Regions from separate parts of the Cytobacillus sp. BC1816 genome, predicted to be linked through region 2. Evidence: a T-box and tRNA genes for the amino acid it is inferred to sense, from the RefSeq annotation. Region 2 holds a T-box; the other regions hold tRNA genes.
What was found. The T-box of region 2 lies ahead of leuS (leucine--tRNA ligase). A T-box ahead of a tRNA ligase gene usually reads a tRNA of that ligase, here a tRNA-Leu.
Positions count from the first base shown of each region.

Region 1: it encodes a tRNA-Leu, which carries the amino acid that the T-box ahead of leuS (leucine--tRNA ligase) is inferred to sense. The anticodon was not compared.
Region 3: it encodes a tRNA-Leu, which carries the amino acid that the T-box ahead of leuS (leucine--tRNA ligase) is inferred to sense. The anticodon was not compared.

Region 1 is NZ_CP195611.1:1,172,657-1,182,649, reverse strand. Features, by position in the region: gene ACR42H_RS06315 (ThuA domain-containing protein) at 1-205, opposite strand, end outside; gene ACR42H_RS06310 (response regulator transcription factor) at 222-950, opposite strand; gene ACR42H_RS06305 (sensor histidine kinase) at 952-2,742, opposite strand; gene ACR42H_RS06300 (ABC transporter substrate-binding protein) at 2,890-4,176, opposite strand; gene ACR42H_RS06295 (carbohydrate ABC transporter permease) at 4,246-5,073, opposite strand; gene ACR42H_RS06290 (carbohydrate ABC transporter permease) at 5,073-6,014, opposite strand; partial or broken gene ACR42H_RS06285 (nuclease-related domain-containing protein) at 6,189-6,302, shown strand; tRNA gene ACR42H_RS06280 (tRNA-Leu) at 6,585-6,666, opposite strand; tRNA gene ACR42H_RS06275 (tRNA-Leu) at 6,690-6,778, opposite strand; tRNA gene ACR42H_RS06270 (tRNA-Cys) at 6,807-6,880, opposite strand; tRNA gene ACR42H_RS06265 (tRNA-Gly) at 6,899-6,973, opposite strand; tRNA gene ACR42H_RS06260 (tRNA-Gln) at 6,978-7,052, opposite strand; tRNA gene ACR42H_RS06255 (tRNA-His) at 7,111-7,186, opposite strand; tRNA gene ACR42H_RS06250 (tRNA-Trp) at 7,198-7,271, opposite strand; tRNA gene ACR42H_RS06245 (tRNA-Tyr) at 7,280-7,363, opposite strand; tRNA gene ACR42H_RS06240 (tRNA-Thr) at 7,380-7,455, opposite strand; tRNA gene ACR42H_RS06235 (tRNA-Phe) at 7,474-7,546, opposite strand; tRNA gene ACR42H_RS06230 (tRNA-Asp) at 7,572-7,648, opposite strand; tRNA gene ACR42H_RS06225 (tRNA-Met) at 7,652-7,725, opposite strand; tRNA gene ACR42H_RS06220 (tRNA-Val) at 7,735-7,810, opposite strand; tRNA gene ACR42H_RS06215 (tRNA-Glu) at 7,815-7,889, opposite strand; tRNA gene ACR42H_RS06210 (tRNA-Ser) at 7,906-7,996, opposite strand; tRNA gene ACR42H_RS06205 (tRNA-Asn) at 8,000-8,074, opposite strand; rRNA gene rrf (5S ribosomal RNA) at 8,095-8,211, opposite strand; rRNA gene ACR42H_RS06195 (23S ribosomal RNA) at 8,399-9,993, opposite strand, start outside.
Region 2 is NZ_CP195611.1:4,391,518-4,401,510, forward strand. Features, by position in the region: gene ACR42H_RS22245 (putative polysaccharide biosynthesis protein) at 1-521, opposite strand, end outside; gene ACR42H_RS22250 (NAD(P)/FAD-dependent oxidoreductase) at 918-2,186, shown strand; gene ACR42H_RS22255 (sporulation protein Cse60) at 2,214-2,396, opposite strand; gene ACR42H_RS22260 (rhodanese-like domain-containing protein) at 2,497-2,802, opposite strand; gene leuS (leucine--tRNA ligase) at 2,966-5,383, opposite strand; T-box leader at 5,712-5,935, opposite strand; gene ACR42H_RS22270 (3-hydroxybutyrate dehydrogenase) at 6,046-6,822, opposite strand; gene ACR42H_RS22275 (GntP family permease) at 6,880-8,199, opposite strand; gene ACR42H_RS22280 (sigma-54 interaction domain-containing protein) at 8,690-9,993, opposite strand, start outside.
Region 3 is NZ_CP195611.1:262,074-272,066, forward strand. Features, by position in the region: gene ACR42H_RS01435 (Tex family protein) at 1-801, shown strand, start outside; gene cmpA (cortex morphogenetic protein CmpA) at 962-1,075, opposite strand; gene ACR42H_RS01445 (SprT family protein) at 1,211-1,684, shown strand; tRNA gene ACR42H_RS01450 (tRNA-Asn) at 1,838-1,912, shown strand; tRNA gene ACR42H_RS01455 (tRNA-Ser) at 1,918-2,008, shown strand; tRNA gene ACR42H_RS01460 (tRNA-Glu) at 2,024-2,095, shown strand; tRNA gene ACR42H_RS01465 (tRNA-Asp) at 2,127-2,202, shown strand; tRNA gene ACR42H_RS01470 (tRNA-Gln) at 2,211-2,285, shown strand; tRNA gene ACR42H_RS01475 (tRNA-Lys) at 2,294-2,369, shown strand; tRNA gene ACR42H_RS01480 (tRNA-Leu) at 2,385-2,469, shown strand; tRNA gene ACR42H_RS01485 (tRNA-Leu) at 2,529-2,614, shown strand; tRNA gene ACR42H_RS01490 (tRNA-Arg) at 2,675-2,751, shown strand; tRNA gene ACR42H_RS01495 (tRNA-Pro) at 2,757-2,833, shown strand; tRNA gene ACR42H_RS01500 (tRNA-Gly) at 2,855-2,928, shown strand; rRNA gene ACR42H_RS01505 (16S ribosomal RNA) at 3,027-4,576, shown strand; rRNA gene ACR42H_RS01510 (23S ribosomal RNA) at 4,783-7,718, shown strand; rRNA gene rrf (5S ribosomal RNA) at 7,794-7,910, shown strand; rRNA gene ACR42H_RS01520 (16S ribosomal RNA) at 8,177-9,726, shown strand; rRNA gene ACR42H_RS01525 (23S ribosomal RNA) at 9,933-9,993, shown strand, end outside.

The sequences.
Region 1 (9,993 bases), 2.1 Mb from region 2:
CCCACCAGACCAAAACGTCTGTTTCCTGTAAAACAGCATCACTAAGTCCATGCTGGGGCTCATCCAATGTAGCTGTCTTTACTTTATGATCTTCTTCCTTTAAAAAGTCTGCAATGGCACGGTGAATACCATCCGGATAGACAGACTTTACCTTTTCATCCCTTTGTTCATGTCGATTCTCATTCCAAACAAGCACGTTGATCATGATCTTCCTCCTTCTGTTAATTCATACTTCGATATTCATTTGGGGAAATCCCCACTGTCTTTTTAAACACTTTGCTAAAATACTTTTCATCCTGATAGCCGACCTGGAAAGCAATTTCATAGATTTTCAGTTTAGGGTTCTGCAGAAGCTCTTTTGCCTTGTTCATTCGAACATTCGTAATAAAATCTGTTATGGTAGCCTGGTATTCCTGTTTAAACTTCCTGGAAATGTACTCCCTGCTTAAATAAAATCTATCTGCAATTTCCTGCAGGTTAATATCCTTGTTATAGCTTTCCAGCAAAAACTGTTCTATTTGCTGAATCACATTCATCTCTCCGTCATGCTCCTGCTTGCATTCCTCAGGAGTACTTTGCTGTTTCCATTCATTTATAGCTTTTTCCAGGGTTTCATTCAGTATTTCAGGATCAATAGGCTTCAAGATATAATCAAAGCTTTTATAACAGATGGCATTCCTCATATAGTCAAAATCATCATATCCGCTGACGACAATCGTCTTGCTGGATAAACCCGAAGAATGAATCCATTTTAAAAGGCTTATGCCATCTCTCTTTGGCATGCTCATATCAGTGAATATGATTTCCGGGCGATGCTCTTTAATCAGCTTTATGGCCTCATTTCCATCAACAGCCTCCATGATTGTGTCAATACCAAAGCGGCTCCAATCTCCCAGAAGAAGCAAGCCTTCCCTCACATGTTTTTCATCATCCACAATAATTGCTTTCATCTTATCCACCTTCCATCCTTTTTGGAAGTTTAATAGAAACAAGCAGCCCGCCTCGCTCAAGATTCTTAAGCTGCAGGAATGCCCGATTGCCATAATAGAGTTTTAACCGGGTGTAAACATTCTTCAGTCCGATATTCGTTAACTCACCCTTTTGCCCCATCCTGTCATTCATCAAATGAAATCGGATTTCCTCCAGCCTGCTCTCAGAGACGCCTGTGCCATTATCCTCGATCAGAATATCCAGATAAAATTCATCCTGTCTGCAGGTGATACTAACCTCTCCAGCTTTTTCCCGCGCATCAAAACCATGCTTAAAGTAATTCTCCACTATTGGCTGTAGAATCATTTTCGGAACAGGAAACCCCATTGCTGCTTCATCAAGCTGAAAACTGAACTGAAGCTGGTCACCAAACCTCTCTTTTTGCAGCAGGAGATAAGACTTGGTATGTTCGATCTCTTTTTGAAGAGGAACCATATCCTCCTCCATATTCATACTGTACCGCATGATTTTAGAAAGGCGGGTAACAGACGAATAAATCTGCGGACCCTGATTTTTTAATGCTGCTGTTCCGATAGACTGCAACGCGTTATATAAAAAATGCGGATTAACCTGTGACTGCAGAACCTTTAGCTGATTGGTCTTGTTTTCAAGCTGAAGTTTATACTCCCGATTGATTAAATCATTAATTTTATCGATCATTTGTTTAAAACGATCACCGAGATAGCCAATCTCATCATTGCCGAAAGATTGAAAACGGACATTAAGGTTTCCCTTTTCAACCTGATCAATATATTTCAGCAGGATTCTGATTGGTGAAGTGATTCTAACAGAGATAAATAGAGTGGCAAGAATAACCAGTATGAGTCCTATTACACCAAACATGATATTGATTTTCGCCACGCTGAATGCACTTTCATATAAAGTGATATATGGGACACGCTTAACAAGATACCAGCCGCCAGAATTTTGCGATAATTGATCGTATATCATGACGCCGTTGAAAGAACCTTCTTTCCATTCAACCGTGCCATTTTCTTTATTTGTACTCATTACCCAATCGATCCAATCAGTCGACTTAGAATCTTCATCAGTTTCATCAGTTGAACGGTAGATCAATTCACCTTCAGGAGATATTATATAGAATTCTTCATTTTCACCCGAATAAAGATTACGGCTGATATTGGTTATTTGATCTGGTGAGAACTCCAGTGAGATATATGCCAATACATCATCTGATGGAATATTGATTAAAGATCTGTGAAGCGTTATTACATTTTTAGGCTTTTTGTCCTCAGGCTCCTTTATCTTATGAATAGGCTCAAGATACATATTACTTGGACTTTCTTTGGCTTTTACGTAAAATTCCTGATTGGCATTTGTCAGCTTCTTTGAAAAAATAACTGTAGAGCGCCTGGAAGCTGTTATAAGACGATCTTCCTTTGCAACAGCAATGTTAACTCTTTTGATATTTTCTTCTGCATACAGTATGGTAGAAATTACATTTCTTACAGCTTCCACTGCCTGATAATTATTTTCCTTTTGGGGATCTTTTAAAAAGTTTATTAAACCTGGATTATTGTAAAGGGATAGTGTTAATCCGTCCAGCTCATTTATGTAACCCTCCAGGTTCACTTTTCCTTGATATAATAGGTTGCTATTTTCCTTAATGGCCTGGTCTTTCAATGATTCCGCTGTATGATAATAAGTGATGATTATAGACGCCCCAAATGGAACGATCGTGGCTACCATCAATAGAACAATCAGTTTATTTCTAATGCTCTTTTTGAACATTTACATCCCCCGCTGCTTTGTCTTTTACAATAGTATAAAGCGAACTTCCCTTTTTGGGGATGCCTTTTTGTTATGGGGTTTTGCATATAATTAAAATATAAAACAGAAAGCATATCTTCCGCAGACATGCTTCCTGTTTAACCAAATTTATTTCAGATTATCCCAGGATGCCTGGAAGCGTTCTACGACCGTATCATAGTCAATCTTTCCTGCAGCGTATTCCTGGATTGTTGCAGCAAACTCTTTATTTGCACCATCCGGCCACCTGAACCATGTCCAAGGAACGGTTTTCTCTTCCTTAGAATACTCAAGAATATGCTGTCCAAGCGGGCCTAAACCGGTTGGTTCTATATTGTCGAAGGCAGGAATGAACGCAAACTCTTCTGTGATATAACGCTTTCCTGTTTCAGAAGAAACCATCCAGTCAAGGAATAATTTTGCTTCTTCAAGATGCTCTGAATTTTTATTAAGAACCCAGTTGTTCGGAACGCCTACCGGTAAACGGTCTGCTTCAGCCTCATCATCAGTAAGCGGAATTGGCAGGAATCCCATATTAATTTCAGGGTTGATTTCAAGAATCATGTTTTCTGTCCAGTTCCCCTGCTGAAGCATTGCTGTATTGCCGGATGCAAATAGCGTTACTTGCGTATTATAATCTGTTGTTAATGGATTATCATTTCCAAAGTTTATTTCAGTATCAAGCACTTCTTTGAACTCTTTAAATTTATCATTGCCAGTAATTTTTTCAGATCCGCTGTATAAGCCCTCAATAAATGCCACCGGATCTTCCTGCTGTGCAAATGGAATATTTAGTAAATGCTGGCCAATGACCCACCACTCTCCATAACCGGCAGAGAAAGGAGTAATTCCTTTATCTTTTAGTTTTTCAGAAGCATCCTTCAGTTCAGAAATCGTATTAGGTGGTTCAGTGATGCCTGCTTCTTCAAATAAATCCTTATTATAAATGAAACCGTATCCTTCAAGGTTTACAGGCATTCCATAAAGTTTGCCGTCTGTATCAGTCATTGGAACTTTTCCAATTGGAAGCACATGCTCTGCCCAAGGCTCATTCGAAAGATCTGCAAGATGCTCTTTCCAAAGCTCCAATTCTTTAAATCCGCCATTGTTAAAAATGTCAGGCTGTTCGCCGGATGCAAACTTTGCTTTTAATGCAGCACCATAATCAGCACCGCCGCCGACTGATTCAAGCTTTACTTTAATATTCGGATGCTCTTTTTCGAATTCACCGATCATTGCCTGAAGCTGATCGGCAATCTCCACTTTAAACTGGAACAAATTCAATGTTACCACTTCATCATCATTATTTGAATCATCCTTTGGCTTTTCATCCCCTGAAGAGCTGGAAGAAGAACAGCCCGCCATAATGCCCGCCATCAGAACCAATGACAGCAGTAATAGAGCAAAGCGTTTCATTTTGTTTCCCCCCTGAATAATTTTTTATATAAACTTTAACAGCCCATATGGCCGCAAAAGTCTCTATAACTACTTGATGGAACCTTGTGCAATGCCTTTAATAATATGCCTCTGCAGAAACAGGAAGAAAATAACAACAGGTGTAATGCCCATCACAAGGGCGGCCAGTCCCATGTCCCATTGCTTTGTATATTGTGCAAAGAATGAACTTGTGGCCAAAGGAATCGTCCTTAGTTCTGCATCCTGAAGCACAAGAAGTGGCAGAAGATAATCATTCCAGATCCATAATGTATTTAAAATAATAACCGTTACAGTGATTGGCTTTAGAAGCGGAAAAACAATTCTCCAAAAGACCCCAAACTGGCTGCACCCATCAATTCGGGCCGATTCTTCTATCTCTATTGGAACTGTTTTAATAAATCCGTGATACAGGAAAAGCGATAATGGTACACCAAAGCCAAAATACATAATGATGAGACCAGGTATGCTGTTTGTCAGATTCAGCGTGCCTCCCAGCTTCATCAGCGGTATCATGACCGTCTGGAAAGGAATAACCATCGCAGATACAAATAACGCAAACAGGATTTTGCTGAATTTCCCCGGGGTTCGGACCATCTTCCAGGCAGCCATGGAACTAATGACAACCAGTCCAATATTGCTGATCACCGTAATTATAAGCGAATTCCAGAAGGCCCGCGGGAAATTAATAATATCCCATACCTTCAAGTAATTGGAGAATAAAAACTCCTGCGGCCACGCTGCAGCATCAATCAAAATATCTGCAAAACCTTTTACAGAATTGATGATCACGAAATAAAAAGGTATGAGGAATATGATTCCTAATACGATTCCGATAATCTCGAGCAGAAACGTAACCTTCGTATATCTGGGACTCATTAGGCCTCAACCTCCCTTTTCTTGGTCATCATAACCTGAACCGTTGTAAAAATTGCTACAACAAGGAAGAACAAAATGGATTTCGCGGTACCCAGACCATACCGGTTATTCTGGAATGCTTCCTGATAAATATTAATTGCAACAGATTGTGTTGAATTAAATGGACCTCCGCCTGTCAGTGAAATATTCAGGTCGAAAATCTTAAATGCCATTGAAATAGTTAAAAAGAAACAAATCGTAAACGCCGGCAAAATAAGAGGAATAATAATTTTCGTCAGAAGTGTCCAGCTTGATGCCCCATCGATCCTGGCGGCCTCCAGCAATGTCTGATCAACCCCCTGCAGCGCTGCAATATAAATAACCATCATATATCCGCTGATCTGCCAGGCAAACACAATTACAATTCCCCAGAATGCTGTTGACTCATCCCCAAGCCATGGCAGCTTAAATACGGATAGATCTGTAAGATTTCCAATTGCAGCAAACCCTTTTACAAAAATAAACTGCCAGATGAACCCAAGCAATAATCCCCCGATAACATTAGGAATGAAGAACACAGTCCGCAATAAATTTCTGGACTTCAATGCTGCGTTCAATAATAATGCAAGCCCAAAACCTAGTAAATTACTAATAATAACCGAGGCTAACATAAACTTGGTAGTAAAAATGAAGGAATCAAAAAACTTGGGATCATTTTTAAAGATCTTTATATAATTTTCAAGTCCGACCCACTCAACTACAGAACTGACACCATTCCAGGAAGTAAAAGAATAATAAATTCCCATCAAAAAAGGAATGATTTGAATCACCAGGAAAAAAATCAATGCCGGTCCTACAAATGCGCTGTATGTTAGCATTTTTTTCAGATTTGCTTTTTTCCTGGATACTGTTTTAACCTCTGAATTGACTGCTGCTTCCCCGACTTCAATCTTTGTCTCCAAATCTCTTCACCGCCCCCTCATCTCTTGCAAACGCTTTCCTACATTATATTTGAAACCGTTTGCATATATAGGTGACTGGATTGACTAAAATGGTGCAATATTTTGACTTCTTTAAAAGGATTAGCTTGTGGAAATGGAAAACATTGCATAGAATGAAGCTATCTTGAACATAGAGATGTGGGCTTTTTCCAAATAGATTCATTATTAATCACTGGAGGCTGCATCTACATTTTTGAAGTCAAGAATTATGAGGGAGACTTTTATATCGAACAGGACAGATGGTATACAGCACCATCCTAATAAAAGTTGTTTCAATGCAGGGTTCCGAAAGATTCAGAGGGTGGTTTCGAGAGGGGGTTCTTAACTGTTCGGAAGGTTCCTATGAAACAAGATAAACCAGGTTTGAATTACTAAAGTAAGCAACAGATGTGTGTTACGTCCAAGATAGATAATATTACATCACAATCAGCAGAATGGCTGCATTGATATTTGCTATCCGCTTTAAAAATTTGCACAGATATTAATTAAACAACAAAAAAAGATTTCCCTATTGGGAAACCTCTTTTTAGATACCGGTGGTCGGGGTCGAACCGACACTCCAGAAGGAACACGATTTTGAGTCGTGCGCGTCTGCCAATTCCGCCACACCGGCATATTAAAATGTAGTAAATCTTGTGGTGCCGAGGACCGGAATCGAACCGGTACGGTAGTCACCTACCGCAGGATTTTAAGTCCTGTGCGTCTGCCAGTTCCGCCACCCCGGCGTATATCAGCGAATCAAGATTTAGATTATGGAGGCGGCAACCGGATTCGAACCGGTGGTAAAGGTTTTGCAGACCTCTGCCTTACCACTTGGCTATGCCGCCATAAAATGAAGTTTATTCTGGAGCGGAAGACGGGATTCGAACCCGCGACCCTCACCTTGGCAAGGTGATGTTCTACCACTGAACTACTTCCGCAAAATGGCTGGGCTAGCAGGATTCGAACCTGCGAGTGACGGAGTCAAAGTCCGGTGCCTTACCGCTTGGCTATAGCCCATTGATAGTTCATATCACATTTATATGAGAGTTATACTCGTACTGTTACTATAAATTTATGGGGCGACTGATGGGAATCGAACCCACGAGTGTCGGAGCCACAATCCGATGCGTTAACCACTTCGCCACAGCCGCCATTATAATATTGGCAGGGGTAGTAGGAATCGAACCCACATCAAAGGTTTTGGAGACCTTCGTTTTACCATTAAACTATACCCCTATATAAATTGGTGGAGGGGGGCAGATTCGAACTGCCGAACCCGAAGGAGCGGATTTACAGTCCGCCGCGTTTAGCCACTTCGCTACCCCTCCATATTAGCATAAAGAATGGTGCCGGCAAGAGGACTTGAACCCCCAACCTACTGATTACAAGTCAGTTGCTCTACCAATTGAGCTACACCGGCAAATCAATTCAGTAAAGGTGGCTCAGGACGGAATCGAACCGCCGACACAAGGATTTTCAGTCCTTTGCTCTACCGACTGAGCTACTGAGCCACATATTATTTACTTTTTGTAAAAATGGCGGTCCGGACGGGACTCGAACCCGCGACCTCCTGCGTGACAGGCAGGCATTCTAACCAACTGAACTACCGGACCAGATTGCGGGGGCAGGATTTGAACCTGCGACCTTCGGGTTATGAGCCCGACGAGCTACCGGACTGCTCCACCCCGCGACAATAATATGGTGGAGGATGACGGGATCGAACCGCCGACCCTCTGCTTGTAAGGCAGATGCTCTCCCAGCTGAGCTAATCCTCCAAAATGGTGACCCCTACGGGATTCGAACCCGTGTTACCGCCGTGAAAGGGCGGTGTCTTAACCGCTTGACCAAGGGGCCAATATAGAAATTATAATGGCGGAGAGCAAGGGATTTGAACCCTTGATACGCGGTTAGCGTATACACGATTTCCAATCGTGCTCCTTCGGCCACTCGGACAGCTCTCCATTTGGCTCCGCAGGTAGGATTCGAACCTACGACCGTTCGGTTAACAGCCGAATGCTCTACCACTGAGCTACTGCGGAATAATGATATTTGTAAAACAGCCCGGCAGCGTCCTACTCTCACAAGGGGACAGCCCCTAACTACCATTGGCGCTGAGAAGCTTAACTTCCGTGTTCGGTATGGGAACGGGTGTGACCTTCTCGCCATCGCCACCAGACTATTTTTTCAAAGACAAGTATTATTATACCGTCTTTTTATCATTTTTCAAGAGGAAATTTACTTTTTTTCGTTCCCTCAAAACTAGATAATGCATGAAGAAGCATTTGCCGAGTATTCACCAATGACTTGTCTAGCTTCGGCTCCTAACTTCTCTCGAAGTTGAACAGTCGCCTCCGCTTTTCGTTTTGGTTAAGTCCTCGATCGATTAGTATCAGTCAGCTCCACATGTCGCCACGCTTCCACCTCTGACCTATCAACCTGATCATCTTTCAGGGATCTTACTAGCTTGACGCTATGGGAAATCTCATCTCGAGGGGGGCTTCATGCTTAGATGCTTTCAGCACTTATCCCTTCCGCACATAGCTACCCAGCGATGCCTTTGGCAAGACAACTGGTACACCAGCGGTGCGTCCATCCCGGTCCTCTCGTACTAAGGACAGCTCCTCTCAAATTTCCTGCGCCCACGACGGATAGGGACCGAACTGTCTCACGACGTTCTGAACCCAGCTCGCGTACCGCTTTAATGGGCGAACAGCCCAACCCTTGGGACCGACTACAGCCCCAGGATGCGATGAGCCGACATCGAGGTGCCAAACCTCCCCGTCGATGTGGACTCTTGGGGGAGATAAGCCTGTTATCCCCGGGGTAGCTTTTATCCGTTGAGCGATGGCCCTTCCATGCGGAACCACCGGATCACTAAGCCCGACTTTCGTCCCTGCTCGACTTGTAGGTCTCGCAGTCAAGCTCCCTTGTGCCTTTACACTCTGCGAATGATTTCCAACCATTCTGAGGGAACCTTTGGGCGCCTCCGTTACTTTTTAGGAGGCGACCGCCCCAGTCAAACTGCCCACCTGACACTGTCTCCCGCCCCGATAAGGGGCGCGGGTTAGAATTTCAATACAGCCAGGGTAGTATCCCACCGACGCCTCCACCGAAGCTAGCGCTCCGGCTTCTCAGGCTCCTACCTATCCTGTACAAGCTGTACCAAAATTCAATATCAGGCTACAGTAAAGCTCCACGGGGTCTTTCCGTCCTGTCGCGGGTAACCTGCATCTTCACAGGTACTATAATTTCACCGAGTCTCTCGTTGAGACAGTGCCCAGATCGTTACGCCTTTCGTGCGGGTCGGAACTTACCCGACAAGGAATTTCGCTACCTTAGGACCGTTATAGTTACGGCCGCCGTTTACTGGGGCTTCGATTCAAAGCTTCGCTTGCGCTAACCTCTCCTCTTAACCTTCCAGCACCGGGCAGGCGTCAGCCCCTATACTTCGCCTTGCGGCTTCGCAGAGACCTGTGTTTTTGCTAAACAGTCGCCTGGGCCTATTCACTGCGGCTCATCAGGGCTATTCACCCTAATGAGCACCCCTTCTCCCGAAGTTACGGGGTCATTTTGCCGAGTTCCTTAACGAGAGTTCTCTCGCTCACCTTAGGATTCTCTCCTCGCCTACCTGTGTCGGTTTGCGGTACGGGCACCTTTTCCCTCGCTAGAGGCTTTTCTTGGCAGTGTGGAATCAGGAACTTCGGTACTAAATTTCCCTCGCCGTCACAGCTCAGCCTATGTGGTAACGGGATTTGCCTCGTTACCGGCCTAACTGCTTGGACGCGCTAATCCAGCAGCGCGCTTACCCTATCCTCCTGCGTCCCCCCATTGCTCAAACGGTAAAGAGGTGGTACAGGAATATCAACCTGTTGTCCATCGCCTACGCTTTTCAGCCTCGGCTTAGGTCCCGACTAACCCTGAGCGGACGAGCCTTCCTCAGGAAACCTTAGGCATTCGG
Region 2 (9,993 bases):
ACGAACAGGATGCGGACAATCTGCTCCACAACCTGTGAAACGGCAGTAGGACCCATTGACTGATGTCCCTGAAAGAACCCTCTTATCAAACTCATGAACGGAATAATAATCAGGGCAAATGATACCGCTCTAATTACAGTTGTTACATCTTTAACACTAACCTCAACGTCTTTCCCGGCCAGTGTCATTTCGGCAACTGCTGGAGCAAGGAAGAACAGGATCAGGAATGAAATGATTCCGCTTGCCGTCATGACAGCCAGACCTGATTTGAACAGCTTTCGTCCGACTGCATATTCCTCTATTGCATTATATTTAGAGATAAACTTTGAAACAGCAAGCGGAACCCCCGCTGTTGCAACACTAATAAAGATTGTATAAGGTGTATACGAAAAGGAATAAAGGGCTGTCCCTTCCTTCCCCACAATCTGGTAAAAAGGAATAACATAAAACAAACCAAGAACCTTCGAGATAATGGTGCCAAGCGTAAGGATGAAGGTTCCCTTTAAGAGCTTAGATGACATATAATCCCTTCCTTTATGAAATGCGGAAGCGCCTTGCCAGCCTCCGACATCTCGAGGGGGTAGGCGCTCCTCCTAAAAGCCAGCGCTTTTAGTCGAGCGATGATAAAGCTGTCGAAGCGTTCCCTTTTGAGCTGGACAGTAATCGACTTTCAAAGCTTTCTCTCTTATTTAAAAAACTAAAGCATGCAGGCTTTTACAGCCTGTGATTGCCAAAACAATTCGCAGTAAGTTCGTCAATTTTCTATCTTTTTAGACACACTATTTGTAGTGTACTCTTCTTACAGAGGAAATTCCACTTGCAATACCGTATTATGGGGCATTATTTTTAGAAATAGGATATTTGATTTATAATGTAGCTATTGCTTTTATAGCGAATCAAGATAAGTTGGTGAAAATATGAAATATGATGTAATAGTTATAGGCGGGGGTCCTTCGGGATTGATGGCAGCAATCGGTGCTGCGGAACAGAAGGCAAAAGTTCTTCTGATTGACAAAGGAAACAAGCTTGGAAGGAAGCTTGCCATTTCCGGAGGAGGCCGGTGCAATGTCACCAACAGGCTTCCAGTGGATGAAATCATTAAGCATATTCCCGGCAATGGCCGTTTTTTGTACAGTGCATTCTCCATTTTCAGCAATGAGGATATTATCCGCTTCTTTGAGAATTTAGGAATTAAGCTGAAGGAAGAAGATCACGGGCGGATGTTTCCTGTTACCGACAAAGCACAATCTGTTGTTGATGCCTTGATCTCAAGGCTGAAGGAGCTGAAAGTCGATATCAAAACGAACAGCCCTATCCAGGATGTTCACTATGAAAATGGCAGGGTGAAATCGGTAGAATTAAAAACAGGCGATGTATATGAAGCAGATTCAGTTGTAGTTGCCGTCGGAGGAAAATCAGTCCCTCATACCGGCTCAACTGGCGACGGCTATGCATGGGCGCAAAAAGCTGGCCATACGATTACAGAGCTTTTCCCAACCGAGGTTCCGCTGACATCTTCTGAGAACTTTATTAAAGAGAAAATGCTACAGGGATTGTCGCTCCGGAGTGTGGCGCTTAGTGTTTTAAACCCTAAAGGAAAAGTGCTCATAACCCATCGGATGGATATGATTTTTACCCATTTTGGCATTAGCGGCCCGGCCGTCTTGCGCTGCAGCCAATATGCGGTGAAAGCGATGAAGAAGTGGAACTTAAAAGAAGTGGTCATGAATTTAGACGCAATCCCGGATATGAAAGAAGAGCCTCTTTTTCAGGATGTGTCCAAAAAGATCAAAGAAGAGCCAAAGAAAAGTATTAAAAATCTCTTAAAAGGGATGCTGCCCGAAAGATATCTTTTGTTTCTTCTTGAGCAGAACGGAATTGATCCGTCCTCACAGGGAGCTTCGATTTCAAACGAAAAGATCAGAAGCTTTGTAAAAGCCTGTAAATCTTTTCAGTTTAAAGTAAATGGGACGCTGCCTCTCGATAAAGCCTTTGTTACCGGCGGAGGGGTTTCCGTAAAAGAAATTGAACCGCAAACAATGGCTTCAAAGTTGATGGAAGGACTTTTCTTCTGCGGAGAAATTCTGGACATCCACGGCTACACAGGCGGGTATAATATCACATCCGCACTTGTAACAGGCAGGTTAGCCGGATTAAACGCAGCAGTTTCAGCTAGGATCGTATAATAAAGAGAGCCTGATGCTCCTCAGACATCAGGCTCTATATATAACCATGGCAGAGAAACAATAAATTTGTTCATCTTCATCCTCTTGCACTGCGGCAACATTATATTTTATATCCAGCAGCTTTTTTTCCTCAATCTTCTCCAGAAAATGATTCATATCCTTTTCCAGATCTTTTTCATGTTCATGATCAAATAACTTTACCTTAATCACAGGAAACTTCCTTTCAGATTTTTTTATCAGCTTGTCCAATTTTCTGAATTTTTAAAACTAAAACACAAAAAAACGAAGCCTGCTGCGGCTCCGCTCTTCTCTATTTTGTTTCACCCTGCCAGTTCAGCATGCCCCCGGTCATATTGCGGACTTTATATCCCTGGTCCTGCAAATAGTGGCATACGTTTCCGCTGCGATTGCCAGAACGGCAAATAATAATGTACTCCGTATCTTTATCAAATTTATCAAGATTCTCAGGTATCGTGCCCATACGGATATGTCTCGCCCCTGGAATCATGCCGGATGCAACCTCTTCATCTTCCCTTACATCGACAAGCTCAAGTTTCTCCCCTTCTTCAAGCTTTTTTTGCAATTCTTCTGTTGTTATCTCTTCAATACGTTCCAATCCTAACACCCTTTCTGAAAAGCCTTTTAAATAGAACTTAGCATTAAATAATGCTGCCACTCCTATAATACCCTATATGGGACGAAAAATATAAATAGGAAGTTTCTATAACACAAATACAAAACCACCTCTGACAAATAGAGGCGGTTTCATCTGGTATACCTTAATTTGCAACGATATTCACAAGTTTACCTGGCACAGCGATGACTTTACGGACGGTTTTTCCGTCAATTTGTTCTTTTACTTTATCATCGCCCATTGCGATTTGCTCCAATAAATCTTTTTTGGCATCGGCTGGAACCATAAGCTTTGCTTTAACTTTGCCGTTGATTTGGATAACGATTTCGACTTCATCATCTGTCATTTTAGCTTCATCATATGCAGGCCAAGCTTCATACGCAATGGATTCACCATGCCCTAATTTAGACCAAAGCTCTTCGGACATGTGAGGAGCAATAGGTGAAAGCATTTTAACAAAGCCTTCTGCAAAGGTCTTTGGAAGTACATCTGCTTTATATGCTTCATTGATGAATACCATCATTTGAGAAATAGCTGTGTTGAAACGCAGCCCCTCGTAGTCTTCAGTTACTTTTTTCACCGTTTGGTGGTAAACCTTTTCAAGGCTGCTGCCTTCTTCGATGTCCTTAATTCTCGGACTTAATTCACCAGTCTCTTCCACAAACAAACGCCAGATCCGGTCAAGGAATCTTCTTGAACCATCCAATCCATTTGTAGACCATGCGATGGAAGCTTCAAGAGGTCCCATAAACATTTCGTATAGACGAAGAGTATCAGCACCATGGCTTGCTACAATTTCATCCGGATTAACGACATTGCCTTTTGATTTACTCATTTTCTCATTATTTTCCCCAAGAATCATACCTTGGTTAAATAACTTTTGAAACGGTTCCTTCGTATGGACAACTCCCACATCATAAAGGACCTTGTGCCAGAAACGGGCATATAGGAGATGAAGAACCGCATGTTCAGCTCCGCCGATATAAATATCAACCGGAAGCCATTCTTTTAATTTCTCAGGGTCTGCAAGAGCTTCACTGTTTTTCGGATCAATATAGCGAATATAGTACCAGCAGCTGCCTGCCCATTGCGGCATTGTGTTGGTTTCCCTGCGGCCTTTTTTGCCTGTTTCAGGATCCACGACATTAACCCACTCATCGATGTTGGCTAATGGTGACTCTCCAGTGCCGGATGGTTTGATTTCCGTTGTTTTTGGAAGCACTAATGGCAGCTGATCTTCCGGCACGGCAGTCATTGTGCCATCTTCCCAGTGGATCACTGGAATCGGCTCGCCCCAATAGCGCTGGCGGCTGAATAGCCAGTCACGAAGACGATAAGTAACCTTCTTAGTGCCAATGCCTTTCTCTTCAAGCCATTCGATCATTTTCTCAATCGCTTCCTCTTTGTTTAATCCATCAAGGAAATCTGAGTTTACATGCTCGCCATCGCCAGTGTACGCTTCTTTTTCAACATCTCCTCCGGCAACGACTTCTTTAATAGGAAGATCAAATTGCTTGGCGAACTCATAGTCGCGCTCGTCATGAGCTGGTACCGCCATGATGGCCCCAGTTCCATAGCTGACTAAAACATAATCTGCAATCCAGATTGGCATTTTTTCGCCATTGACCGGGTTAATCGCATAAGCGCCAGTGAAGACACCTGTTTTTTCTTTAGCAAGATCTGTCCGCTCTAGATCGCTCTTGCTTTTTACTTTGTCAATGTAAGCCTGAACTGCCTCACGCTGCCCATCTGCTGTAATTTTTTCAACAAGCACATGTTCTGGAGCAAGAACAGCATATGTTGCACCATATAATGTGTCAGGTCTTGTGGTGAAAACAGTGAACGTGCCATCATGGTCTTCAATATTGAACGTTACTTCTGCTCCTTCAGAACGGCCGATCCAGTTTCGCTGCATATCTTTAAGGCTCTCTGGCCAATCCAATAAATCAAGATCTTCAAGCAGGCGATCCGCATAAGCCGTAATTTTAAGCATCCACTGCCTCATTGGACGGCGTTCTACCGGATGGCCTCCGCGTTCACTTTTTCCGTCAATGACCTCTTCATTTGCAAGTACTGTTCCAAGTGCGGGACACCAGTTAACAGCTACTTCATCGATATATGCAAGTCCTTTTTCATAAAGCTTTAAGAATATCCACTGAGTCCATTTATAGTATTCAGGGTCTGTTGTGTTTACTTCACGATCCCAGTCATATGAAAAACCTAAAGCCTTAATCTGGCGGCGGAAGGTGTTGATATTCTGTTCTGTGAATTCAGCAGGATCGTTTCCTGTATCAAGGGCATATTGCTCGGCAGGCAAACCAAATGCATCCCAGCCCATTGGGTGAAGGACATTATAGCCCTGCATGCGCTTCATACGGGAAAGGATGTCTGTTGCCGTATATCCTTCCGGGTGACCGACATGAAGTCCTGCGCCTGAAGGATAAGGGAACATATCAAGCGCATAAAACTTGCGCTTGCCTTTATCTTCAGTTGTTTTGAAAGTTTTATTTTCTTCCCAGTAGCCTTGCCACTTTTTTTCAATCTCCTGATGATTGAAACTCATTTTTGTTTCCTCCTATTATTGAAAATAAAATCAGGCTCTTTTCTTGTAAACCGTTTTTTGGCTTATGAATATTGCCCGTTGATTTTAGCAGGAAGCACTTAGCGAACCCGCGGGGAGAGAGGAGAGCCTCCTCGGCTTCGCCTGCGGGGTCTCTAACTTCTCTCACTTCCCGCAGGAATTGAATGAGCACCGCACTTAGAAAATGCGTCAGCATTTTCGAGGATCAAGTGCCCCCCGCTACAATCAACTCAGATAGTTAAACTTAGTCTGTAAGCAACGAACTTTACAAATCAGCCTAAAAAATAAAACAAAAAACCTCTCATCCCAAAAAAGGGACGAGAGGATTATGTATAAATCTCCCGCGGTACCACCCACATTAGTGAACATGTCACTCGCTTCATTCATCCTTAACGCGGAAAACGGCAAGCATTACTGGTCCTTCACACTTGCTGCTCCAAGGCGAGTTCATGATGTGCCCGGCTGACTTGCACCTTCCGTCAACTCTCTAAAACGGGCTGTTGCACCACTACTGCTCCTTATCTAAGCATTTTAGTATAAGAATATGACTATTGTAATAAATTTCCCGCCAGGATGCAAGTAGGCTTATCCTGACAGGAATTTAATAACTAGAATATGCAATGCTTTTCGAAATGTGATTGTATTTACTGAACAGTATATCCTCCATCGATAACTGCCGCCTGTCCTGTAATTCCTTTAGCTCCGTCACCAGCCAAAAAAATAGCATAATCCGCAATCTCTTCTACCGTCAGCAGCCTCTTTTGCGGCACTAAGGGATAAATAACTTCTTCCAGCGCTTTTTCAATAGGTACATTTCTTGTTTTAGCAAGATCATTCAGCTGATTTCTTACGAGTGGTGTATCTACATAGCCCGGGCAAATGGCATTAACCGTAATGCCATCTTCAGCAGCTTCCAATGCTGCGACTTTAGTAAGGCCTATAACGCCATGCTTGGCACTGTTATAAGCTGCTTTCCCCGCGAATCCAACAAGACCGTTAATGGATGCCATGTTCAGAATACGGCCGGACTTTTGTTTTTTCATAACGGGTATGACATGTTTAATGGCCATGAACGGTGCAGTCAGCATTACTTTGATCAGAAACTCGAATTTCTCAGTAGGAAAGTCTTCAATAAAGGAAACATGCTGCAGCCCTGCATTGTTAATGAGCACATCCAAGGCACCGAATTGGCTGACAGTTTCATTGATGGCCGCTTGTATATCAGACTCTAAGGTCACATCACATTTAAGCCCGATTGCTTCAAAACCTTCATGCTGCAAATTTTCTGCAGCTTTTTTCACGGCCTCTTCCTGAATATCTGTCAGAACAATTTTCGAGCCGTGTTCAGCAAATCTCTTGCCAATTTCATAGCCAATTCCCTGCGCTGCACCGGTTATAAAAACTACTTTATTTTGTACCATGAATAAGCTCCTTTCAAAAACAAAGCCGGGGCTCCATTGTATGGGCCCCTGCCGAAATTAGATTCCCAGACCAAGTGAGAATAAGATAATAGCCAATGCTAACCCAATTAGTGGAACAATTACCGTTACAGCAGCCACAGCCCCATATGCAGCCTGATGAGATTCCCCGCAGATAGCCCGTACAGTGGTAACAACATAGCCATTATGCGGCAAAGAGTCCAGGGCACCAGATGAAATGGCAACCGTTCTGTGCAGGGCTTCTGCATTGACGCCCATGTCCATATAATGCGGGGCCAGAATCGGCAATGCAATGGCCTGCCCGCCTGAAGCTGAACCGGTCATGCCGGCGATAACACTTACTGCTATGGCACCGCCTATCAGCGGGCTTCCAGGAATGCTTGTCATCCAATCTACAGCTGTGGCAAATGCAGGCACTGCCTTTGCCACTCCGCCAAACCCGACAACAGCAGCTGTATTCCCTATCGCTATCAATGCGCCTAATGTCCCATCAGACACAGCATTCCAGAAATTTGTGAAATACTTTCTATTCAATAGATATGTGGCAATAACTCCGCCCAGTAATGCAAGAATAAGTGCAGATTGTGCAAGAGAGTCATGGAATATAAATGAGATAATTAAAACGACAGCTAATGGGAGAACTCCCATAAGAGGGTGCGGTAATTCCTTATTCTCAGTTACAGGATCCTGCTTGCGGGATTCAAAGGTTTCTCCTTTGTTTACAGCCTTTGTGATCATGCGCTTCAGCCACCAGTAGCCAAAAATCATCATGAACACAGCGACAATTAAGCTGACTTCCCAGCCTGCATATGGAGTCGTTCCAAGAAATTCAATCGGAATCCAGTTTTGAATTTCCGGTGAACCCGCAGAAGTCATCGTAAAAGTTACAGATCCAAAGGCAAGTGCTGCTGGGATGAACCTTCTTGGAAGATTTGCCTGTTTAAATAAACTTAATGCCATTGGATATACGGAGAAAGCAACTACGAATAAACTGACTCCGCCATAAGTTAAAATAGCACAGGAAGCGACAATGGCAAGAACGGCATATTTCATTCCGAGCTTATCCACTACCATTTTGGATACACTGTCAGCCGCACCGCTGTCTTCCATTACCTTCCCAAAAATTGCACCCAATAGGAACATTAGGTACCATGATGTAACAAACCCTGAAAAGCCGGACATATAGTTCCCGACCAAATTGGCCTCTCCTTCACCTGCCAGCTGCGGAAATAATGGCATGCCGCTAAAAAGAGCTACAAACAAGGCAGATAACGGCCCGACAACCAGCAGGTTCATTCCCCGCATAGTCAGGAAAATCAGCAGGGCAAGCCCGCCTATTAATCCAATCATACTTAGCATTTCATTTCCCCCTTTGTTTTTAAAAATAGGCTGTTTTCGCAAGGTTTGCTGCTATTTGTATACTATTTACTGAGTTGATTGCAGCGGGACAGGAGAGACCTCGCGGAAAGCGAGCAGCCTGGAGCGGAAATCAACGGACAACATGAATAGGCGAAAAACAACAATTTATACGAAAAGAGCCTAAAAATAAGAAAAACTTTTCATCCCCTTTCTTTGAAAACGTTTGCAGAAAAAATCAGAAAAATAACTTGCTGAGAAAAGATAATGCAAGAGTCGTGCCAACTTGAAATGCTTGCAGATAAAGGGAATTGTGAACAATTAGTGAATCCTTTTTCCAGGATTCTGGAATACACAGGGAACAAGTCCACTGATATAATAGACTAGTTTTCTGATAATTACGTCTAATACTGGGACTAAGTGTACATAAAATTACTAGAATGAAAACAGTCCAGAATTCTGGAACATATTCCGAATTTCTGGACTGTTAATCTTATTCAATTCCATATTTCTTTAGTTTTTCATACATAGAAGATTTACTGATGCCTAGAGCTTTTGCAGCTTCTAATCGGTCCTGGTTATATTTGCTCAAACTTTGGGTCAATATCCGCTTTTCTGTTTCTTCCAGAATGTCCTTCAAGTTCTTTTTTCCAACGGGATAAACAGCAGATTCTTTCATGTAATCCGGCAATGATTCTGTAGTGATACTTTCATTGCTTGTTAAATGAATGGATGCCTCAATTACATTTTCAAGCTCCCTAATATTGCCGGGCCAGCTATATTGATGAAACTTTTCAATTACCTCGTCTTCAATTGCACTAATTCTCTTTCCCGATTTTTTTGTTATTTTCTTGATAAAGCTATCGATTAGGAGTGATAAATCTTCCATCCTGTCGCGCAAAGAAGGAATCATGAACGGCACAACATTAATCCGATAGAATAGATCCTCCCTAAAGCGCTTTTCTTCCATCATTTTTTCGAGCGGTCTGTTCGTTGCAGCGATAATCCGGACATCTACTTTAACCGGAGAAGTCGAACCCACGCTTTCAATCTCGCCTTCCTGCAGGGCACGCAATAACTTCACCTGCATATTAAGCGGCATATCTCCGATTTCATCCAAAAATAAGGACCCTCCATCAGCAAGCTGGAATTTCCCCTTTTTACCTCCCTTTTTTGCACCTGTAAAAGCACCTTCTTCATAGCCAAACAGTTCAGACTCCAACAGATGTTCCGGGATGGCTCCGCAGTTAATTTTCACAAATGGCTGATGGCTCCTGTTGCTGAGCTGATGTATGCTGTGTGCAAATAGTTCTTTTCCAGTCCCGCTTTCCCCGCGGATTAATACGGAGATATCACTGGCTGCCACCATTTTCACCTTTTCTTTAAGACTATGAATCTGGCTCGAGTTTCCCAGAATATCATCAAGGCTGTATTTTACACTTGGATCAATTTCCTGGATAAAGCTCTGGATTTTTGTCAGCATGCTCTTTACATGGCTGTTCATCTGCATCCATTCCTTTGTATCTCTAAAAAAGACTGTCCCGAAAGCGCCAATTACTTCGCCATCAGAAAAAATGGGAATGCGATTTGCTATCATATAGTTGCCTCTTATATATTGCAGGTCTGCAATTTCTTCCTTGCCTGATTCTGCCACTATATGCATACGTGAATTTTCAATTACCTCAGACACATGCTTCCCCAGAACCTGTTCCCTCTCCACTTCCAGAAAATCGCAATAATTTTTATTAATGTAAATAATCGTTCCTTCTTTATTCACAACTACAAGCCATCCAAAAG
Region 3 (9,993 bases), 1.2 Mb from region 2:
GATCCCAAGTCCGTGGGGGTTGGTCAATATCAGCATGACGTATCCCAGAAAAAGCTGACAGAATCACTCTCTTTTGTTGTAGAGACAGCGGTAAACCAAGTGGGTGTCAATGTAAATACAGCGTCATCTTCATTGCTGCAGCATGTAGCTGGCCTTTCAAAAACAGTTGCTGTGAATATAATCAAGAAACGGGAAGAAGAAGGGAAATTTACAGACCGCAAGCAGCTGAAAAAGATTCCGCGCCTTGGGGCCAAAACCTATGAACAGGCAATTGGCTTCCTGCGGATTATCGATGGGAAAGAATCTCTGGACCGGACTGGAATCCACCCGGAAACCTATGCAGTAGTAAATAAATTGCTTGCTAATCTCGGCTTTAAATCCAGTGACCTTGGAACACTATCATTAAGGGAAGCTCTAAAAGGCATAAATATCAGCCAGGCAGCCCGGGAGCTTGAAATTGGTGAACTTACACTGAGAGATATTATCGATGCCTTAATGAGACCTGAAAGGGATCCGCGTGATGAGCTGCCAAAGCCGCTGCTAAAGAAAGAAGTGCTGAAACTTGAAGATCTGCAGGAAGGGATGGAGCTTCAAGGGACAGTGAGAAATGTTGTCGACTTTGGTGCATTTGTTGATATCGGAGTCAAACAGGATGGCCTTGTTCATATATCCAAACTTAGCCGCCAATTTGTCAAACACCCGCTGGATGTCGTGTCCGTTGGGGATGTAGTAACGGTCTGGGTTGACTCTGTTGATAAGCACAAGGGAAGAGTTGCCTTAACTATGCTTGGGCCTAACTAAATTACATTCCTTTGTTTTGCTGGGTTAAAAAGCTAGTTCTTCGAGTCATAAGCCAAATCACGACGGAAATTAATATTTCTAGCGTGATTTGGCTTATGCTTGTAAGGTTTATAAAGGGCTGTAGCTGATTTAAGCGGGTATATCTCAGGCTCGCCATATTTTATGAGCAGTGTTTCTTCCTATAGAAAAACCAGCACTGATTCAGCAGTTTGATCTGATAGCGGTCCTTTTCATAAAAAGCACGCTGGATTTGATTTTGAAACCATACAGGCATCTGAATTACCTCCCGTGATTGGAATCTGATGATCGCTCCCTTGGGCAGCAAAGCGAGTTCAGAGCTATAAAAGGTATATATAATGTATGCTATAATAGGTTGTCATGTTTACGATAAGAGAGGAAAAACATTTTTATGAATGACCAGGAGCTTCAGACACTTGTTGAAAAGATATCTTTAGAAAGCTTTGGCAAGCCCTTTCGCCATCAGGCTTATTTTAATTCGCGCCTCAGGTCGACTGGCGGAAGATATATGCTGATATCACATCATGTTGAAATAAACAAAAAGTATTATGAGCAGCTTGGGGCCAAAGAATTAGAAGGAATTATTAAACATGAGCTATGTCATTATCATTTGCATTTAGAAGGAAAAGGATATAAACATCGCGATCAGGATTTCAGATTGCTAATGAAAAAAGTGGGAGCACCCCGATTTTGTTCGGCCTTGCCTGATCGTCCAAAAACAAATAGATCTGCTAAGATTCTTGTTTATATGTGTAAGGATTGCCGTCAAACTTATCAAAGAAAAAGAATAGTTGATACGAAGAAATATGTTTGCGGTAAATGCAAGGGGAAATTAGTTTTAAAAAAAGAATTGACATTAGATTAAGTTCACTTTATATTTAATAATTGTCGCAGGACAAAACAGGATAAACGGCTAATAAATTCTTCTAAAAACAAGCTTGACTTTTATAGCCTGCGTCCTTATAATATGAAGAGTCGATAAGATGTTAAGTGTTTTATCGATAAAGTTTATTATTATTCCGCAGTAGCTCAGTGGTAGAGCATTCGGCTGTTAACCGAACGGTCGCAGGTTCGAATCCTGCCTGCGGAGCCATATTTGGGGAAGTACTCAAGTGGCTGAAGAGGCGCCCCTGCTAAGGGTGTAGGTCGCGTAAGCGGCGCGAGGGTTCAAATCCCTCCTTCTCCGCCAGAAAATTCTCACAATGGCCCGTTGGTCAAGCGGTTAAGACACCGCCCTTTCACGGCGGTAACACGGGTTCGAATCCCGTACGGGTCACTTTTTTTGTTTTCGACGGTTTTATGTGGATGGTCCCGTGGTGTAGCGGTTAACATGCCTGCCTGTCACGCAGGAGATCGCGGGTTCGATTCCCGTCGGGACCGCCATTTGTTATTGGGCTATAGCCAAGCGGTAAGGCACCGGACTTTGACTCCGTCACTCGCAGGTTCGAATCCTGCTAGCCCAGCCATTTTTGATGAGCCATTAGCTCAGTCGGTAGAGCATCTGACTTTTAATCAGAGGGTCGAAGGTTCGAGTCCTTCATGGCTCACCATTTTAATTTCATATTGCGGGTGTGGCGGAATTGGCAGACGCACCAGACTTAGGATCTGGCGCCGCAAGGCGTGGGGGTTCGACTCCCTTCACCCGCACCATTAATTACCATTGAGATAAGTACTACGTTTTGGTATGATGTTACTTGTCGCTTCATTAAGCGGTCGTGGCGGAATGGCAGACGCGCTAGGTTGAGGGCCTAGTGGGGGCAACCCCGTGGAGGTTCAAGTCCTCTCGGCCGCACCAAAAAAGTTGTTGACATTTGAATTTCATGTTGATATAATATAAGAGTTGCTTTTAAAAGATGCGCCCGTAGCTCAATTGGATAGAGCGTTTGACTACGGATCAAAAGGTTAGGGGTTCGACTCCTCTCGGGCGCGCCATATTACGGGGAGTAGCTCAGCTTGGTAGAGCACTTGGTTTGGGACCAAGGGGTCGCAGGTTCGAATCCTGTCTTCCCGACCATTCGGGAAACGATAATTATATGCGGGTGTAGTTTAGTGGTAAAACCTCAGCCTTCCAAGCTGATGATGAGGGTTCGATTCCCTTCACCCGCTCCAAACTTACTGATTGATCTTTGAAAACTGAACGAACAAAAACGTCAACGTTAAATCATTAGTCTTTTTTGAAAAGACAACTTATGAGCTTAATCAACTCTTATATGGAGAGTTTGATCCTGGCTCAGGACGAACGCTGGCGGCGTGCCTAATACATGCAAGTCGAGCGGACAGATGGGAGCTTGCTCCCTGAAGTCAGCGGCGGACGGGTGAGTAACACGTGGGCAACCTGCCTGTAAGACTGGGATAACTCCGGGAAACCGGGGCTAATACCGGATAATTCTTTCCCTCACATGAGGGAAAGCTGAAAGATGGTTTCGGCTATCACTTACAGATGGGCCCGCGGCGCATTAGCTAGTTGGTGAGGTAACGGCTCACCAAGGCAACGATGCGTAGCCGACCTGAGAGGGTGATCGGCCACACTGGGACTGAGACACGGCCCAGACTCCTACGGGAGGCAGCAGTAGGGAATCTTCCGCAATGGACGAAAGTCTGACGGAGCAACGCCGCGTGAGTGATGAAGGTTTTCGGATCGTAAAACTCTGTTGTTAGGGAAGAACAAGTACCGGAGTAACTGCCGGTACCTTGACGGTACCTAACCAGAAAGCCACGGCTAACTACGTGCCAGCAGCCGCGGTAATACGTAGGTGGCAAGCGTTGTCCGGAATTATTGGGCGTAAAGCGCGCGCAGGCGGTTCCTTAAGTCTGATGTGAAAGCCCCCGGCTCAACCGGGGAGGGTCATTGGAAACTGGGGAACTTGAGTGCAGAAGAGAAGAGTGGAATTCCACGTGTAGCGGTGAAATGCGTAGAGATGTGGAGGAACACCAGTGGCGAAGGCGACTCTTTGGTCTGTAACTGACGCTGAGGCGCGAAAGCGTGGGGAGCAAACAGGATTAGATACCCTGGTAGTCCACGCCGTAAACGATGAGTGCTAAGTGTTAGAGGGTTTCCGCCCTTTAGTGCTGCAGCAAACGCATTAAGCACTCCGCCTGGGGAGTACGGCCGCAAGGCTGAAACTCAAAGGAATTGACGGGGGCCCGCACAAGCGGTGGAGCATGTGGTTTAATTCGAAGCAACGCGAAGAACCTTACCAGGTCTTGACATCTCCTGACAACCCTAGAGATAGGGCGTTCCCCTTCGGGGGACAGGATGACAGGTGGTGCATGGTTGTCGTCAGCTCGTGTCGTGAGATGTTGGGTTAAGTCCCGCAACGAGCGCAACCCTTGATCTTAGTTGCCAGCATTCAGTTGGGCACTCTAAGGTGACTGCCGGTGACAAACCGGAGGAAGGTGGGGATGACGTCAAATCATCATGCCCCTTATGACCTGGGCTACACACGTGCTACAATGGATGGTACAAAGGGCTGCGAGACCGCGAGGTTAAGCGAATCCCATAAAACCATTCTCAGTTCGGATTGCAGGCTGCAACTCGCCTGCATGAAGCCGGAATCGCTAGTAATCGCGGATCAGCATGCCGCGGTGAATACGTTCCCGGGCCTTGTACACACCGCCCGTCACACCACGAGAGTTTGTAACACCCGAAGTCGGTGGGGTAACCTTTTGGAGCCAGCCGCCTAAGGTGGGACAGATGATTGGGGTGAAGTCGTAACAAGGTAGCCGTATCGGAAGGTGCGGCTGGATCACCTCCTTTCTAAGGATATTTACATGAAACGTGACGCGTTTTGTTCGTTCAGTTTTGAGAGTTCAATCTCTCAATGAAAGATTCGTTCTTTGAAAACTAGATAATGATTATGAAGAAGCAATAACCGAGTAATCGCCATTTTAGTGAATTCTCTCTATGTTAAATAGAGTAAAAAACCTTTGATCTTGTTCATCTTCGATGAACCTGTCAAATACGGTTAAGTTAGAAAGGGCGCACGGTGAATGCCTTGGCACTAGGAGCCGATGAAGGACGGTACTAACACCGATATGCTTCGGGGAGCTGTAAGTAAGCTTTGATCCGGAGATTTCCGAATGGGGAAACCCCCTATCCGTAATGGGATAGGATCTTTACCTGAATACATAGGGTATGGAAGGCAGACCCGGGGAACTGAAACATCTAAGTACCCGGAGGAAGAGAAAGCAAACGCGATTCCCTGAGTAGCGGCGAGCGAAACGGGATTAGCCCAAACCAGGAGGCTTGCCTCCTGGGGTTGTAGGACACTCTATACGGAGTTACAAAGGAACGAGGTAAATGAACAGGTCTGGAAAGGCCGGCCAGAGAAGGTAAAAGCCCTGTAGTTGAAACTTCGTTCCCTCCAGAGTGGATCCTGAGTACGGCGGGACACGAGAAATCCCGTCGGAAGCAGGGAGGACCATCTCCCAAGGCTAAATACTCCCTAGTGACCGATAGTGAACCAGTACCGTGAGGGAAAGGTGAAAAGCACCCCGGAAGGGGAGTGAAAGAGATCCTGAAACCGTGTGCCTACAAGTAGTTAGAGCCCGTTAATGGGTGATAGCGTGCCTTTTGTAGAATGAACCGGCGAGTTACGATTACATGCGAGGTTAAGTTGATGAGACGGAGCCGCAGCGAAAGCGAGTCTGAATAGGGCGAATGAGTATGTGGTCGTAGACCCGAAACCAGGTGATCTACCCATGTCCAGGGTGAAGTCCAGGTAACACTGGATGGAGGCCCGAACCCACGCACGTTGAAAAGTGCGGGGATGAGGTGTGGGTAGCGGAGAAATTCCAATCGAACTTGGAGATAGCTGGTTCTCTCCGAAATAGCTTTAGGGCTAGCCTCATGTAGTAAGAGTCTTGGAGGTAGAGCACTGTTTGGACTAGGGGCCCCCATCGGGTTACCGAATTCAGACAAACTCCGAATGCCAAAGACTTATCCATGGGAGTCAGACTGCGAGTGATAAGATCCGTAGTCAAGAGGGAAACAGCCCAGACCACCAGCTAAGGTCCCAAAGTATACGTTAAGTGGAAAAGGATGTGGAGTTGCTTAGACAACCAGGATGTTGGCTTAGAAGCAGCCACCATTTAAAGAGTGCGTAATAGCTCACTGGTCGAGTGACTCCGCGCCGAAAATGTACCGGGGCTAAACGTATCACCGAAGCTGTGGATTGACATCTTACGATGTCAGTGGTAGGAGAGCGTTCTAAGGGCGTTGAAGCGGGATCGCAAGGACCCGTGGAGCGCTTAGAAGTGAGAATGCCGGTATGAGTAGCGAAAGATGGGTGAGAATCCCATCCACCGAATGCCTAAGGTTTCCTGAGGAAGGCTCGTCCGCTCAGGGTTAGTCGGGACCTAAGCCGAGGCTGAAAAGCGTAGGCGATGGACAACAGGTTGATATTCCTGTACCACCTCTTTACCGTTTGAGCAATGGGGGGACGCAGGAGGATAGGGTAAGCGCGCTGCTGGATTAGCGCGTCCAAGCAGTTAGGCCGGTAACGAGGCAAATCCCGTTACCACATAGGCTGAGCTGTGACGGCGAGGGAAATTTAGTACCGAAGTTCCTGATTCCACACTGCCAAGAAAAGCCTCTAGCGAGGGAAAAGGTGCCCGTACCGCAAACCGACACAGGTAGGCGAGGAGAGAATCCTAAGGTGAGCGAGAGAACTCTCGTTAAGGAACTCGGCAAAATGACCCCGTAACTTCGGGAGAAGGGGTGCTCATTAGGGTGAATAGCCCTGATGAGCCGCAGTGAATAGGCCCAGGCGACTGTTTAGCAAAAACACAGGTCTCTGCGAAGCCGCAAGGCGAAGTATAGGGGCTGACGCCTGCCCGGTGCTGGAAGGTTAAGAGGAGAGGTTAGCGCAAGCGAAGCTTTGAATCGAAGCCCCAGTAAACGGCGGCCGTAACTATAACGGTCCTAAGGTAGCGAAATTCCTTGTCGGGTAAGTTCCGACCCGCACGAAAGGCGTAACGATCTGGGCACTGTCTCAACGAGAGACTCGGTGAAATTATAGTACCTGTGAAGATGCAGGTTACCCGCGACAGGACGGAAAGACCCCGTGGAGCTTTACTGTAGCCTGATATTGAATTTTGGTACAGCTTGTACAGGATAGGTAGGAGCCTGAGAAGCCGGAGCGCTAGCTTCGGTGGAGGCGTCGGTGGGATACTACCCTGGCTGTATTGAAATTCTAACCCGCGCCCCTTATCGGGGCGGGAGACAGTGTCAGGTGGGCAGTTTGACTGGGGCGGTCGCCTCCTAAAAAGTAACGGAGGCGCCCAAAGGTTCCCTCAGAATGGTTGGAAATCATTCGCAGAGTGTAAAGGCACAAGGGAGCTTGACTGCGAGACCTACAAGTCGAGCAGGGACGAAAGTCGGGCTTAGTGATCCGGTGGTTCCGCATGGAAGGGCCATCGCTCAACGGATAAAAGCTACCCCGGGGATAACAGGCTTATCTCCCCCAAGAGTCCACATCGACGGGGAGGTTTGGCACCTCGATGTCGGCTCATCGCATCCTGGGGCTGTAGTCGGTCCCAAGGGTTGGGCTGTTCGCCCATTAAAGCGGTACGCGAGCTGGGTTCAGAACGTCGTGAGACAGTTCGGTCCCTATCCGTCGTGGGCGCAGGAAATTTGAGAGGAGCTGTCCTTAGTACGAGAGGACCGGGATGGACGCACCGCTGGTGTACCAGTTGTCTTGCCAAAGGCATCGCTGGGTAGCTATGTGCGGAAGGGATAAGTGCTGAAAGCATCTAAGCATGAAGCCCCCCTCGAGATGAGATTTCCCATAGCGTCAAGCTAGTAAGATCCCTGAAAGATGATCAGGTTGATAGGTCAGAGGTGGAAGCGTGGCGACATGTGGAGCTGACTGATACTAATCGATCGAGGACTTAACCACATTGGTGAATACTCGGCATATGCTTCTTCATACATTATCTAGTTTTGAGGGAACGAAGTTTCTTCAACCAAATAGTCCGGTGGCGATAGCGAGAAGGTCACACCCGTTCCCATACCGAACACGGAAGTTAAGCTTCTCAGCGCCGATGGTAGTTGGGGGCTGTCCCCCTGTGAGAGTAGGACGCTGCCGGGCGAAGACAGAGAGTCTTGCTCTTTGTCTTTTTTAATCCTTACATACTGGAATATTTTTCATTGCTAACGCCAGTATGAATTTAATATTAGAAAGACATACAGCAAATAATTTCTCAATAAACTTTAAAAAAAGTATTGACGAATCATTTCTAAGATGTTATTCTAATATAGTTGCTTGATTGATCTTTGAAAACTGAACGAACAAAAACGTCAACGTTAAATCATTAGTCTTTTTTGAAAAGACAACTTATGAGCTTAATCAACTCTTATATGGAGAGTTTGATCCTGGCTCAGGACGAACGCTGGCGGCGTGCCTAATACATGCAAGTCGAGCGGACAGATGGGAGCTTGCTCCCTGAAGTCAGCGGCGGACGGGTGAGTAACACGTGGGCAACCTGCCTGTAAGACTGGGATAACTCCGGGAAACCGGGGCTAATACCGGATAATTCTTTCCCTCACATGAGGGAAAGCTGAAAGATGGTTTCGGCTATCACTTACAGATGGGCCCGCGGCGCATTAGCTAGTTGGTGAGGTAACGGCTCACCAAGGCAACGATGCGTAGCCGACCTGAGAGGGTGATCGGCCACACTGGGACTGAGACACGGCCCAGACTCCTACGGGAGGCAGCAGTAGGGAATCTTCCGCAATGGACGAAAGTCTGACGGAGCAACGCCGCGTGAGTGATGAAGGTTTTCGGATCGTAAAACTCTGTTGTTAGGGAAGAACAAGTACCGGAGTAACTGCCGGTACCTTGACGGTACCTAACCAGAAAGCCACGGCTAACTACGTGCCAGCAGCCGCGGTAATACGTAGGTGGCAAGCGTTGTCCGGAATTATTGGGCGTAAAGCGCGCGCAGGCGGTTCCTTAAGTCTGATGTGAAAGCCCCCGGCTCAACCGGGGAGGGTCATTGGAAACTGGGGAACTTGAGTGCAGAAGAGAAGAGTGGAATTCCACGTGTAGCGGTGAAATGCGTAGAGATGTGGAGGAACACCAGTGGCGAAGGCGACTCTTTGGTCTGTAACTGACGCTGAGGCGCGAAAGCGTGGGGAGCAAACAGGATTAGATACCCTGGTAGTCCACGCCGTAAACGATGAGTGCTAAGTGTTAGAGGGTTTCCGCCCTTTAGTGCTGCAGCAAACGCATTAAGCACTCCGCCTGGGGAGTACGGCCGCAAGGCTGAAACTCAAAGGAATTGACGGGGGCCCGCACAAGCGGTGGAGCATGTGGTTTAATTCGAAGCAACGCGAAGAACCTTACCAGGTCTTGACATCTCCTGACAACCCTAGAGATAGGGCGTTCCCCTTCGGGGGACAGGATGACAGGTGGTGCATGGTTGTCGTCAGCTCGTGTCGTGAGATGTTGGGTTAAGTCCCGCAACGAGCGCAACCCTTGATCTTAGTTGCCAGCATTCAGTTGGGCACTCTAAGGTGACTGCCGGTGACAAACCGGAGGAAGGTGGGGATGACGTCAAATCATCATGCCCCTTATGACCTGGGCTACACACGTGCTACAATGGATGGTACAAAGGGCTGCGAGACCGCGAGGTTAAGCGAATCCCATAAAACCATTCTCAGTTCGGATTGCAGGCTGCAACTCGCCTGCATGAAGCCGGAATCGCTAGTAATCGCGGATCAGCATGCCGCGGTGAATACGTTCCCGGGCCTTGTACACACCGCCCGTCACACCACGAGAGTTTGTAACACCCGAAGTCGGTGGGGTAACCTTTTGGAGCCAGCCGCCTAAGGTGGGACAGATGATTGGGGTGAAGTCGTAACAAGGTAGCCGTATCGGAAGGTGCGGCTGGATCACCTCCTTTCTAAGGATATTTACATGAAACGTGACGCGTTTTGTTCGTTCAGTTTTGAGAGTTCAATCTCTCAATGAAAGATTCGTTCTTTGAAAACTAGATAATGATTATGAAGAAGCAATAACCGAGTAATCGCCATTTTAGTGAATTCTCTCTATGTTAAATAGAGTAAAAAACCTTTGATCTTGTTCATCTTCGATGAACCTGTCAAATACGGTTAAGTTAGAAAGGGCGCACGGTGAATGCCTTGGCACTAGGAGCCGATGAAGGACGGTA